One region of the Arthrobacter sp. MMS24-S77 genome, then DNA from elsewhere that is predicted to be linked to it. Evidence: riboswitches for the same ligand, from Rfam matches in the RefSeq annotation. Region 1 holds a riboswitch; the other holds the start of a gene.

Region 1 (4,893 bases):
TTGAGCCAGTGTGCCTCATGGCGGCCTTCGGCCTCTGCGAGGGCCAGAAGGATCTCGCGTTCCTCACCGTCGCGGCGCTGAGCGAGTTCGCGGTACACGGCGGCCTCGGCGCGTTCGTCGGCCAAGTATTGCCGCCAGCGCTTGATGTCCGACGACGATGGGGGAGTCTTGGCGGCTGCTGCGTCTTGCGATGGACTGCTTGAGTCCAACGGACTGTCTGAATGCGGGGCTTTTGCGTGCGGGTGCACCGGGACTCCTGGGTTGCTGGGGCGGGCTTCATCGCCTCATTGCACGTCCACTTTATCGCCAATTTTCGCGGCTTTTCGGCCGGTAATCCTTACTCGGCGTTTTAGGTGTGCCTCAAAAACGCCAGAGGCCCCCGCGAAGCCTTGACCACCGGATGGGGCAGTGCTGGGATGGATGGACAGGGTCCACGAAGGGCGGGGTGGCGTGTTGACCGGCTGCCTGATCTGCCTGGCGATGGGCTCAGCGGCACGTCGAACGGAGGTTGCACCATGGACAGCACCGAGACCCACGCCCGCCACCCCGACCGTCCCACGGTCGAGGCCGATCCCGCCTACGACTATAACGAGGACCTGGAGGTGGACGAGGATTGGGAAGAACAATCCGAGGTCCTCGACGACGACGAACGGCCGGTTCCGCTCGACGTCGACGAACACCGTGAGGTTGGAGAGATCGAATAGCTCCGGCAGCGTCGAATAGCCTCGACTCGCTGAATCTGGCGCTAAAACGCGCTCAGGATGAAGTGACGCTCCACGCCCGCCCGGTGCCCGGTTGCGGCCACCGTGAGCGTGAGCTTCCGGGTGGCCGGAAACCAGCGGGCAGGCTGCACTGCTTGTGACAGGGCTTGCGTGATGAGCCGCGGCTCGTGATGCCAATGGCGTTCCAGCCGGCCGTCCACCACGAACGTGATGGAACCTTGGGAGAGGTCGACGCCGGGAATCACCCGGACGAACTCGTCAACACGCCTGGCTCGGGCCGCGGGCAGGGTGCTTGGCTGTGTGATGTTGCTGGCTGTGGCGGTAGCGCCGGTTTCCAAAGGCATTGCCTTCTCCTGGTGGAGTTGCTCTTGCCCGCTCGGTTGTCTCTGGTCCGGGGTCGGGCCGCTTCTTCATCCGAACCACCCGTGAACATGGGGTTGGCGTATGGCAAGTCGGAGCTTGGCGCCACATCTCTTGAAGCTGTTCCTACTGTACAGGCAGGCCCGCCCCAGGCGCCTCCGTATTCCAGTGCCTCTAAACTAAAGCCCCCAGACACGGCAGCGGCGCCGCAGCCCTCGAATGAGAAGGTGCGGCGCCGCCGTCGTGATCAACTCTGTGAAGCTTAGTGCGTGGCCACCGGGTGGGCCTCCAACGGGAGCTCCTCCGTGACCGCTCCGGCGACACGGCGGTCCCAGGCTTCGCGGACCTCGGGCTCCGTGGGAGGTGTGAGGAGGGAGACCACGATGTAGATGAGCAGTGACGCGCCGAGTCCCCAGTAGATGGGATCGTTGGCGTAGACGCCGTCTTCGCTGGGAATGAGCCCCGTGGCGTACGCGATCAGCAAGGCCAGGGTCAGGACCGAGCCGACGGCCATGGACCATGCCGCGGCGATGCCTGTGCCGCGCTTCCAGACCAAGCCACCCAGGATGGCGACCAGCAGGCCGCCCACCAGGATGTCGTAGGCGATGGTCAAGGCCACTACGACGTCTTGCGCCGCCATGGAGATCAACACGGCCACGATGCCCAGGCCAAGGACCCAGTAGCGGTTGGCCTTGACGTCGTGCTCCGGGTTTTCGGTGTCGTCGGTGTTGATCGTCTTGCCGAACCAGCTTGCCACGAACGGGACAACGTCGGCGCGGGCCACAGTGGCTGCGGCAATGAGGGCACCGGAGGCCGTGGACATCATGGCGGCGACTGCTGCGGCCATGACCAGGCCGCCGATGCCGATCGGCAGGATGTGCGTTGCCACCTCCGCGTACACAACGTCCTTGCCGAGGGCCTTGACGTCGATGTTGGGCAGGGCCACACGGGCTGCCAGGCCGATCAGGGCGCCGGCGACGCCGTACAGGACGCAGTAGACGCCGGCGGTGGCGCCGCCCCAACGGGCCACCTTGGGGGTCTTGGCGGTGAAGACGCGCTGCCAGATGTCCTGGCCGATCAGCAGGCCGAGCGTGTAGACCACGAAATACGTGATGATGGTCTGGGCTCCGATGCCGTCCAGCTGGAAGAAGCTGGCGTCAACGCGGGCACGGATGGCGTCGAGCCCGCCTGCTGCGTTGAGGGCGAACGGGAGCATGAGGAAGAAGATGCCCACCGTCTTGATGATGAACTGCACCTGGTCGGCGAGGGTGATGGACCACATGCCGCCGATGGTGGAGTAGACCAGGACGATCGCGCCGCCGACGGCGATGGCGAGCCAGCGCTCCCAGCCGAAGAGGACAACGAAGATGGTGGCGTAGGCGCCGGTTGACGTGGCGCAGAGCATGAGGGTGTAGGCCAGCATGACGATGCCGGAGGTCTGCGTGGCGCGCTGGCCGTAGCGAAGGCTCAGCATCTGGGAGACCGTGTAGATCTTCAGCCGCTGGATGGTGCCGGCGAAAAGCAGGCTCAGGAGGAGCACACCGGAGCCGATGGCGACCACCAGCCACATACCGGAGATGCCGAACTTGTAGCCGAGGCCGACGCCGCCAACCGTTGATGCACCGCCGAGGACCACGGCGGCCATGGTGCCGGTGTAGAGCATCGGGCCGAGGCGGCGTCCCGCCACCAGGAAGTCGCTGTTGTTCTTGGTGCGCGACTTGCCCCACCAGCCAAAGGCCAGCATGGCAAGCAAGTACACCACCACTATCGCAATATTGATGAACGAAGAGTCCATGGTTGGCTCCTGAAGCTGATGCGCAGAGCTCTTGGGGATTCCGACGCCGGTCCCGCTGGGTATCCGTGCGGGTTGCGGAAGGTCTCTGCGCTGGTGATTGGGGAGGGTAGTCTGTGATGTATGCCTCACAAACAACACTTGTTGCCTATGAGGATACGTAGTGATGCGAGTAACAGTCAAGACGCCGCTGTCCCCACGAGACGCTCCGGCGTCCCAAAAGGCCCGCCATGCCAGCGATCCGGCTACTATTGCTGCAATGACAGGGCCGCAGCAACGGCCTGAAAGGTTCGTGAATGAAGGCTCTCCCCGTTGAACCGAGCAACGTACCCGTTGCCATCGGTTCCAGAATCCGTGCCGCTCGCCAATCGCAGCGGCTCACCATAGAACAGGTTGCGGATGCCACCGGCCTGACCAAGGGTTTCCTGAGCCGCGTCGAGCGGGACCTGACATCGCCGTCGGTCGCTTCTCTTGTGACGCTTTGCCAAGTCCTTTCAGTGTCTATCGGCGACCTTTTTGCCGCCCCCGAAACGCACTTGACCCGGCGCGATGATGGTCCGCGGATTTCGCTCGGCGGCCAGGGGATCGTGGAGCGGCTCCTGACCGCCCGCTCAGAGCGGCGGTTGCAGATTCTGCAGGCAACCATCGAGCCCCGGGGCCGCGGAGAAGCCGAGCTTTACGCCGTTGATTGCGACGTCGACGTCCTGCACGTCGTCAAGGGGCGCATCAGGCTGATCCTCACCAACGAAGAGTATGAGCTCGGAGAAGGCGACACCTTGTCCTTCCCGGGCCGCGAACCCCACACCTGGGTCAACCCCACGGACGAGCCTGTCGAGGTGCTCTGGATCCTGGTGCCGGCAGCCAGCCGCTGACCCCGGCTCCTTGCGACACGCGCCGCGTAACAAGCCGGAAACCTGGCTGACTTCAGAAGTTAACCTACGGGCCTTCTGTGTTACGTGCCTGAAATGATTCGTGCCGAATGCCGAAACAGGGCGGCTGTACCTTCGAGTCAACGCACCTTGTCAAGGTCGGTACCTCGTCAGGTATCAGGACCTGTTCGTTTTAAAAATGGTCTCGCCGTGCAGGCGCCATGGAGCGCCGTATATGCAGGAAGGCTCCCAAAATGGACACAGCATTTCTTAGCGTAGGGCTGGATGTGAACCCCCAGACCCTTGATCCCGGCGCCACAGCCTGGATGCTTGCAGCTTCCGCCCTCGTACTCCTCATGACGCCAGGCTTGGCGTTCTTCTACGGCGGCTTGGTCAGGATGAAATCCGTCCTCAACATCATGATGATGAGCTTCGGCGCCATTGGCGTCGTCGCGGTGGTGTGGGCCCTATGGGGCTACGGACTCGCGTTCGGCCCTGACACCTTGGGCGGCTTCATCGGAGACCCCTTCGCAAACTTCGGCCTCAGCGGCCTGGCCAGCGTCATCGGCGGGAAAGCCCCTGGACTCCCGGACATGGTCTTCATAGGATTCCAGGCCACCTTCGCGATTATCACCGTCGCCCTGATCAGTGGCGCGGTGGCTGAACGCGTCCGGTTCGGTCCCTGGCTGTTGTTTGCCGGCCTCTGGGTCACCCTCGTCTACGCGCCCATTGCCCACTGGGTCTGGGGCGGTGGCCTCTTCGGATCCACCGGGATCATCGGCAGCAAGATCTCGGCGCTCGACTTCGCCGGTGGCACTGTGGTGCACATGAACGCAGGCATGGCCGGGCTGATGCTCGCAGTAGTGCTGGGCAAACGGCTCGGATTCATGAAAGATCCCAACATCAGGCCGCACAACCTCCCCTTCGTGATGCTCGGCGCGGGCCTGCTGTGGTTCGGGTGGTTCGGCTTCAACGCTGGTTCGGAACTGGCTGCTGACGGCATTGCCGCGCTCGCCTGGACAAACACCCTCCTGGCCACGAGTGCCGCGCTCCTGGGTTGGCTTCTCGTCGAGAGGCTTCGCGACGGCCATGCGACATCCCTTGGTGCCGCATCCGGCGCCGTCGCGGGCTTGGTGGCAGTCACCCCGGC
Region 2 (4,893 bases), 3.2 Mb from region 1:
CAGAGCGTGCTTTCGCTCAGGCCCGTGCCAGCAGCCTTCTGGCGTTTCCGTAGTAGTCGGCAGAGATCTCACTTTCGATCATGGCCTGCGGGATGCCGAACTGCTGCATGGCCGACTGCGCAATGGAAATAGCATCCACGTCCGGTAAGCAGGTCAGAGCATGAATGACGGTGTCTTCTACGGATGCCACGGGGACGGCATTCTCCGGAGTGAGGCGAAGCCCGCCATGCCGGACGAAGCCCTTGCCCCGGCAATGGCGCGTGGCCAGGTGCACATGCCTGGGTTTGTCCTTGATCCACAGGCGCCCGCCCCTGTCTCCGAATGGCTGCCATGGCGCACAATTGATCCGTGCGCACTTTTGGTGTGGAAGAGGAATTGCTGATCGTCGATCCCGTGACCGGCGAACCGCTTGCCCTTGCCGACGCGCTCCTTTCGGGCGTGGCCCAGCGCGACCCCACCCCAAAAGACCCCACCGCGGATGTCCCCGAAACCAGCTTCGACCCTGAGGACACGGACGGCCCGGACACCGGCCTCAGCCACGAACTCAAGCTTGAACAGATCGAGACCCAGACCCGGCCATGTCGCAGCTACGCTGAACTCTTGCATCAGATCCGTAAGGGACGGGGCCTCGCGAGCCACGCGGCACGGCGCCACGGTGCAAGGATCGCGGCGTTGGCCACGTCACCCGTGGACGCCGCTTTGCACACCACTCCGGATCCCCGGTATGCCGTCATGCTTGAACGCTTCGGCATCACGGCACACGAACAGCTCACGTGCGGATTCCACGTACACACCTCGATCGAGTCGCCGGAGGAAGGTGTGGTGGTCCTGGACCACATCCGGGACAAGCTCGCAGTCCTCACCGCGATCAGCGCCAATTCGCCATACTGGCGGGGGCTGGCGACAGGCTTTGAGAGTTACCGGACGCAGGCTTGGAATCGTTGGCCGTCCTCGGGTCCGTCGGCCGTCTTCGGTTCCTTGGCGTCCTACCGGCGGGTGGTCCAAAGGCTCATCGAAACGGGTGTCCTGCTGGACGAGGGCATGGTCTACTTCGATGCCCGGCTGTCCCGGCATGTTCCCACGGTGGAGGTTCGGGTGGCCGATGTCTGCCTCCGGGCCGAGGACGCTGCGCTGATTGCGGTGCTCGTCAGGGCCTTGGTGGAGACCTCCGTGCGCGAATACCATGCCGGCATAGAGCCTGCGGCTGTGCCCACGGCGCTTTTGCGGATGGCATCATGGCAGGCAAGCAATTTTGGACTGCGCGGGGAACTCCTGGACTTTGGAACCTTTCGGCCGGAGCCCGCCGCCGACGTCGTATGGTCACTGGTGGAGTATCTGGAACCGGTCCTGGCCGAGCAGGGTGAATTCGACCTGGCGAAGGCCGGCGTGGCAGCCATCCTGAACCGTGGCAATGGCGCCATCGAACAGCGTGGTGTCGCCGAGCGCTGGAGCGAGAACAACGGCGGGGCGCCCGACGCCGCCGGGCTGGCCGCCGTCGTCGGGCACGCCGTCCAGATCACGATGCGCTCAGAGAGGGACGAGAGCGACACCAAATCGCAGCCCGTGCTCACCTGGGTGCGCCAGGATTGGCGCGAGGCGCCCGGCCAACCCGCGCCCGGCTAACCGCGCTAGACCTGCTTGAGTGCCTGTTCCAGGTCCCGGATGAGGTCGTCCACATCCTCCAGCCCCACCGAAAGCCGTACGACGCCGTCAGCCAGCCCGATGGCGGCCCGGCCCTCTGGACCCATGGCGCGGTGCGTGGTGGTGGCGGGGTGGGTGATGAGGGACTTGGAATCGCCCAGGTTGTTCGAGATGTCGATGACGGAGAGCCCGTCGAGCAGCGCGAAGGCTGCCTCTTTCGCCGATCGCCCCGCGGACGGGAGCAGCTCGAAGGTCAGCACGGTGCCGCCTGCCTTCATTTGCTTCGCGGCGAGCTCGTACTGCGGGTGCGACTTCAAGAGCGGGTACTTGACCCAGCTGATGGCCGGCTGTTCCTCGAGCCATTCGGCGATCCGCAAGGCAGACGCCGAGGAGTGGTTCACGCGCAGTCCCATCGTTTCCAGTCCCTTGGTCAGGACCCAGGCGTTGAACGCGGAGAGGGATGGCCCGGTGTGCCGCATGAGCTGCTTGACGGGGCCGTCGATGAACTCCTTGGTGCCCAGGATGGCTCCGCCGAGGACTCGGCCCTGGCCGTCGATGTGCTTGGTGCCCGAGTACACGATCACGTCCGCGCCGAGATCGCCGCAGCGCTGCAGCAGGGGAGTGGCAAAGACGTTGTCGACGACGACCGTGGCGCCCGCCGCGTGGGCCAGTTCGCTCACGGCGGCGATGTCCACGATTTCCTGCATGGGGTTCGACGGCGACTCGAAGAACACTGCCGTCGTCGGCTCGGACAACGCGGCACGCCACTGGTCCAGGTCCGGGCCATCGACGAAGACGGTTTCGACGCCCCAGCGCGGCAGGATCTCGTTGAGGATGACAAAGCAGGAACCGAACAGCGAGCGTGCGGCAACTACCCGGTCACCGGCTGCGAGCAACGCACCGAGGGCGGTGAAGACGGCGGACATGCCCGACGCCGTCGCGAAGCACGCTTCGGTGCCTTCGAGCAGGCGGAGGCGCTCCTGGAAGGTAGCCACGGAGGGGTTGCCGTAGCGGGAATAGACGAAACGCTCGTCCTCTCCCGTGAACGCGCGCTCGGCGGCTGCCGCGGACTCGTAGACGAAGCCGGAGTTGAGGAAGACGGCCTCGGACGTTTCCTGGAAATTGGTGCGGTCAAGGCCGCCGCGGACTGCCTGGGTGTCAGGGCTCCAGCCGGCGGCGTCAGGATTGAAAGTCACTTAGATGTTCCCCAGGTTCGTCGGAAGTCCACGGTTTTTCCAGCCATTCACGGTTCGTTCGCCGTAGCGGTCAGGCTCGCCCTCAAAGCCTTCCAACACGTTGTAGGCGGTGTAGCCGGCTTGCGTTGCGGCGATGGCGGCGGCTATGGAACGCTGGCCGGAACGGCAGAGGAAGACCAGCTCGGTGCCATCGGCCTCCGGGGCCTGTTGCGTCAGCTCTTCGATGAAACGCGTGTTGGGGATCCCGCCGGCCAAGTTCCACTGGATGAATAGGGGATCGTTTTCGGTGGCTTTGGTGTCGGGAATGCCGATGTGTGCCCACTCGCCTTCGGTGCGGACGTCCACCAGGATGGCGCCCTGCTCCAACTTGGCCCAGGCATCGTGCGGGCTCAGGTCGCCTGCGTAGCTCATGCGTGGCCCTCGCCGTCGAACTCTTCATCGAGCGCATCCACTGCAGATGCCACTGCCGCATCGGCACTGGCGATCGCCGCCGGCAGGACGATGGCCTGCGCCACGATCACGTCCGTGCCGTTGAAGGTGGCAGCCGGGCTGCCGTGAAGCACATAGCCCTCAGCGAGGGCAGCGGAGATCCGTTCGCAGAATTCCCGCGTGTCAGGACCCGTGACGAGACGGTAGGAGAGTTTTTCTTCGGTGGGTTCAGGCATTGGTGCTCCTCAGTCACGCTTGCAGTTCGAAAGTGTCGATACGCCGAGTAGTCACCTGAGGCACCCCGCCGGAGAGAGGGTTGCCGACCAGCAAGTCAGGGCTTCGCGCTGGTGCTCATTACTCAAGAAGAAAATAACATCCACGACGGCGGCCTGCATCACCGGCCGTCGTCATGTTCCGTAACCGGGGCGGCGGCCCAGCGGATCCGGGCGAAAAGCAGTGCCCGACGTCGGCACTGCCTGAGCTGAACGCCCCTTCAAATGTGACGCCCCGGGAGCATAATTGACGCAATACGAACCTCCGTAACGTCCCATGAAATCAGGCCACCGTGAGCGGATCAGAGCCGAGTACAGTCAAGCCCATGCTTCACTTCGGGTGGTTTGTGGGCCACGGTTTCGGCGTTCAGGGCTGGGGTACGCCCGGCTACAGCCTGGGTTACGACTGGAAGAAGCCGGCCCTGTATCAGGAGGCCGTGCGGGCCTTCGAGCGTTCAGGCCTGGACTTGTTCATCATCGAGGACTCCCTCACCGTCCCGGATACTTACGGCGGTACCGCGGAGGTATCACTGGCCCACGCCTCGTTTGCCCCCAAACATGATCCACTGGCCCTGGTTCCGTATCTGCTGTCCGCCACGGAGCACCTGGGCATCGTGCCTACGGTCAGCGCCTCCTTCTATCCGCCTTTCACCGCGGCCCGGCTCCTGGCCACTTTGCAGCATTTCTCGAACGGCCAACTCGGCTGGAACGTGGTGACCTCCGGCAGTGACCTCGCGGCCCAGAACTACGGACTGGACCAGCAAATCGAGCACGATCTTCGATATGAGAAAGCCGAGGAATTCGTCGACGTCGTCCGGCGGCTTTGGCGCAGTTGGGAACCCGGCGCGATCCTTGAAGATGCCGGGGCCGGCGTGTTTGCCGACCACAAAAAGGTCCATCCCATCAACCACGACGGCGAGTTCTTCAAGGTCCGCGGCCCGCTCAACACGGCGCCGCTGCCTGAGGAACCCGTGCTGGTCCAGGCGGGCGCATCGCCGCGCGGCAAGGCATTCGCCGGGGCCAATGCCGACGTCGCGATCGCCCTGGCCCGCGGTGCCGACGGCATGAAGGCCTACCGCGATTCGATCCGGGCCGAGGCAATCAAATCCGGCCGCAACCCCGACGATGTCAAGGTGCTGTTCGTCCTCAAGCCCACCGTGGTGGGGTCCAAGGCAGAGGCCGCGGAACTGCGTGCACAGCGACGCGAACTCACCCAACGCGACATCGACAGCCAACTGAACTCCATCTCCTACCTCTCCGTGATCGACTTCAAACAGTTCGACCTGGACTCACCGCTGCCGGAATTGAGCACCAACAGCAATCAGGGCACCCTGGAACACTTCGCCAAAGCGGCC

What was found. A riboswitch is a leader RNA that binds a small molecule or an ion and turns the genes downstream of it on or off. The one in region 1 is predicted to bind S-adenosylmethionine.
Region 2: linked by a shared signal. The riboswitch ahead of ACX5I4_RS19460 (DUF1737 domain-containing protein) and the one ahead of ACX5I4_RS04755 (hypothetical protein) in region 1 are both predicted to bind S-adenosylmethionine.

The regions. Positions count from the first base shown of each region.
Region 1 covers NZ_JBTZRN010000001.1:1,022,078-1,026,970, forward strand. Annotated here, with positions in the region: gene ACX5I4_RS04745 (VIT1/CCC1 transporter family protein) at 1-209, opposite strand, end outside; gene ACX5I4_RS04750 (hypothetical protein) at 516-704, shown strand; gene ACX5I4_RS04755 (hypothetical protein) at 746-1,066, opposite strand; SAM riboswitch class IV at 1,082-1,202, opposite strand; gene ACX5I4_RS04760 (sodium:solute symporter family protein) at 1,345-2,877, opposite strand; gene ACX5I4_RS04765 (helix-turn-helix domain-containing protein) at 3,171-3,746, shown strand; gene ACX5I4_RS04770 (ammonium transporter) at 3,998-4,893, shown strand, end outside.
Region 2 covers NZ_JBTZRN010000001.1:4,216,599-4,221,491, reverse strand. Annotated here, with positions in the region: gene ACX5I4_RS19480 (hypothetical protein) at 17-274, opposite strand; gene ACX5I4_RS19475 (glutamate--cysteine ligase 2) at 349-1,623, shown strand; gene ACX5I4_RS19470 (O-succinylhomoserine sulfhydrylase) at 1,629-2,837, opposite strand; gene ACX5I4_RS19465 (rhodanese-like domain-containing protein) at 2,838-3,248, opposite strand; gene ACX5I4_RS19460 (DUF1737 domain-containing protein) at 3,245-3,502, opposite strand; SAM riboswitch class IV at 3,513-3,625, opposite strand; gene ACX5I4_RS19455 (NtaA/DmoA family FMN-dependent monooxygenase) at 3,865-4,893, shown strand, end outside.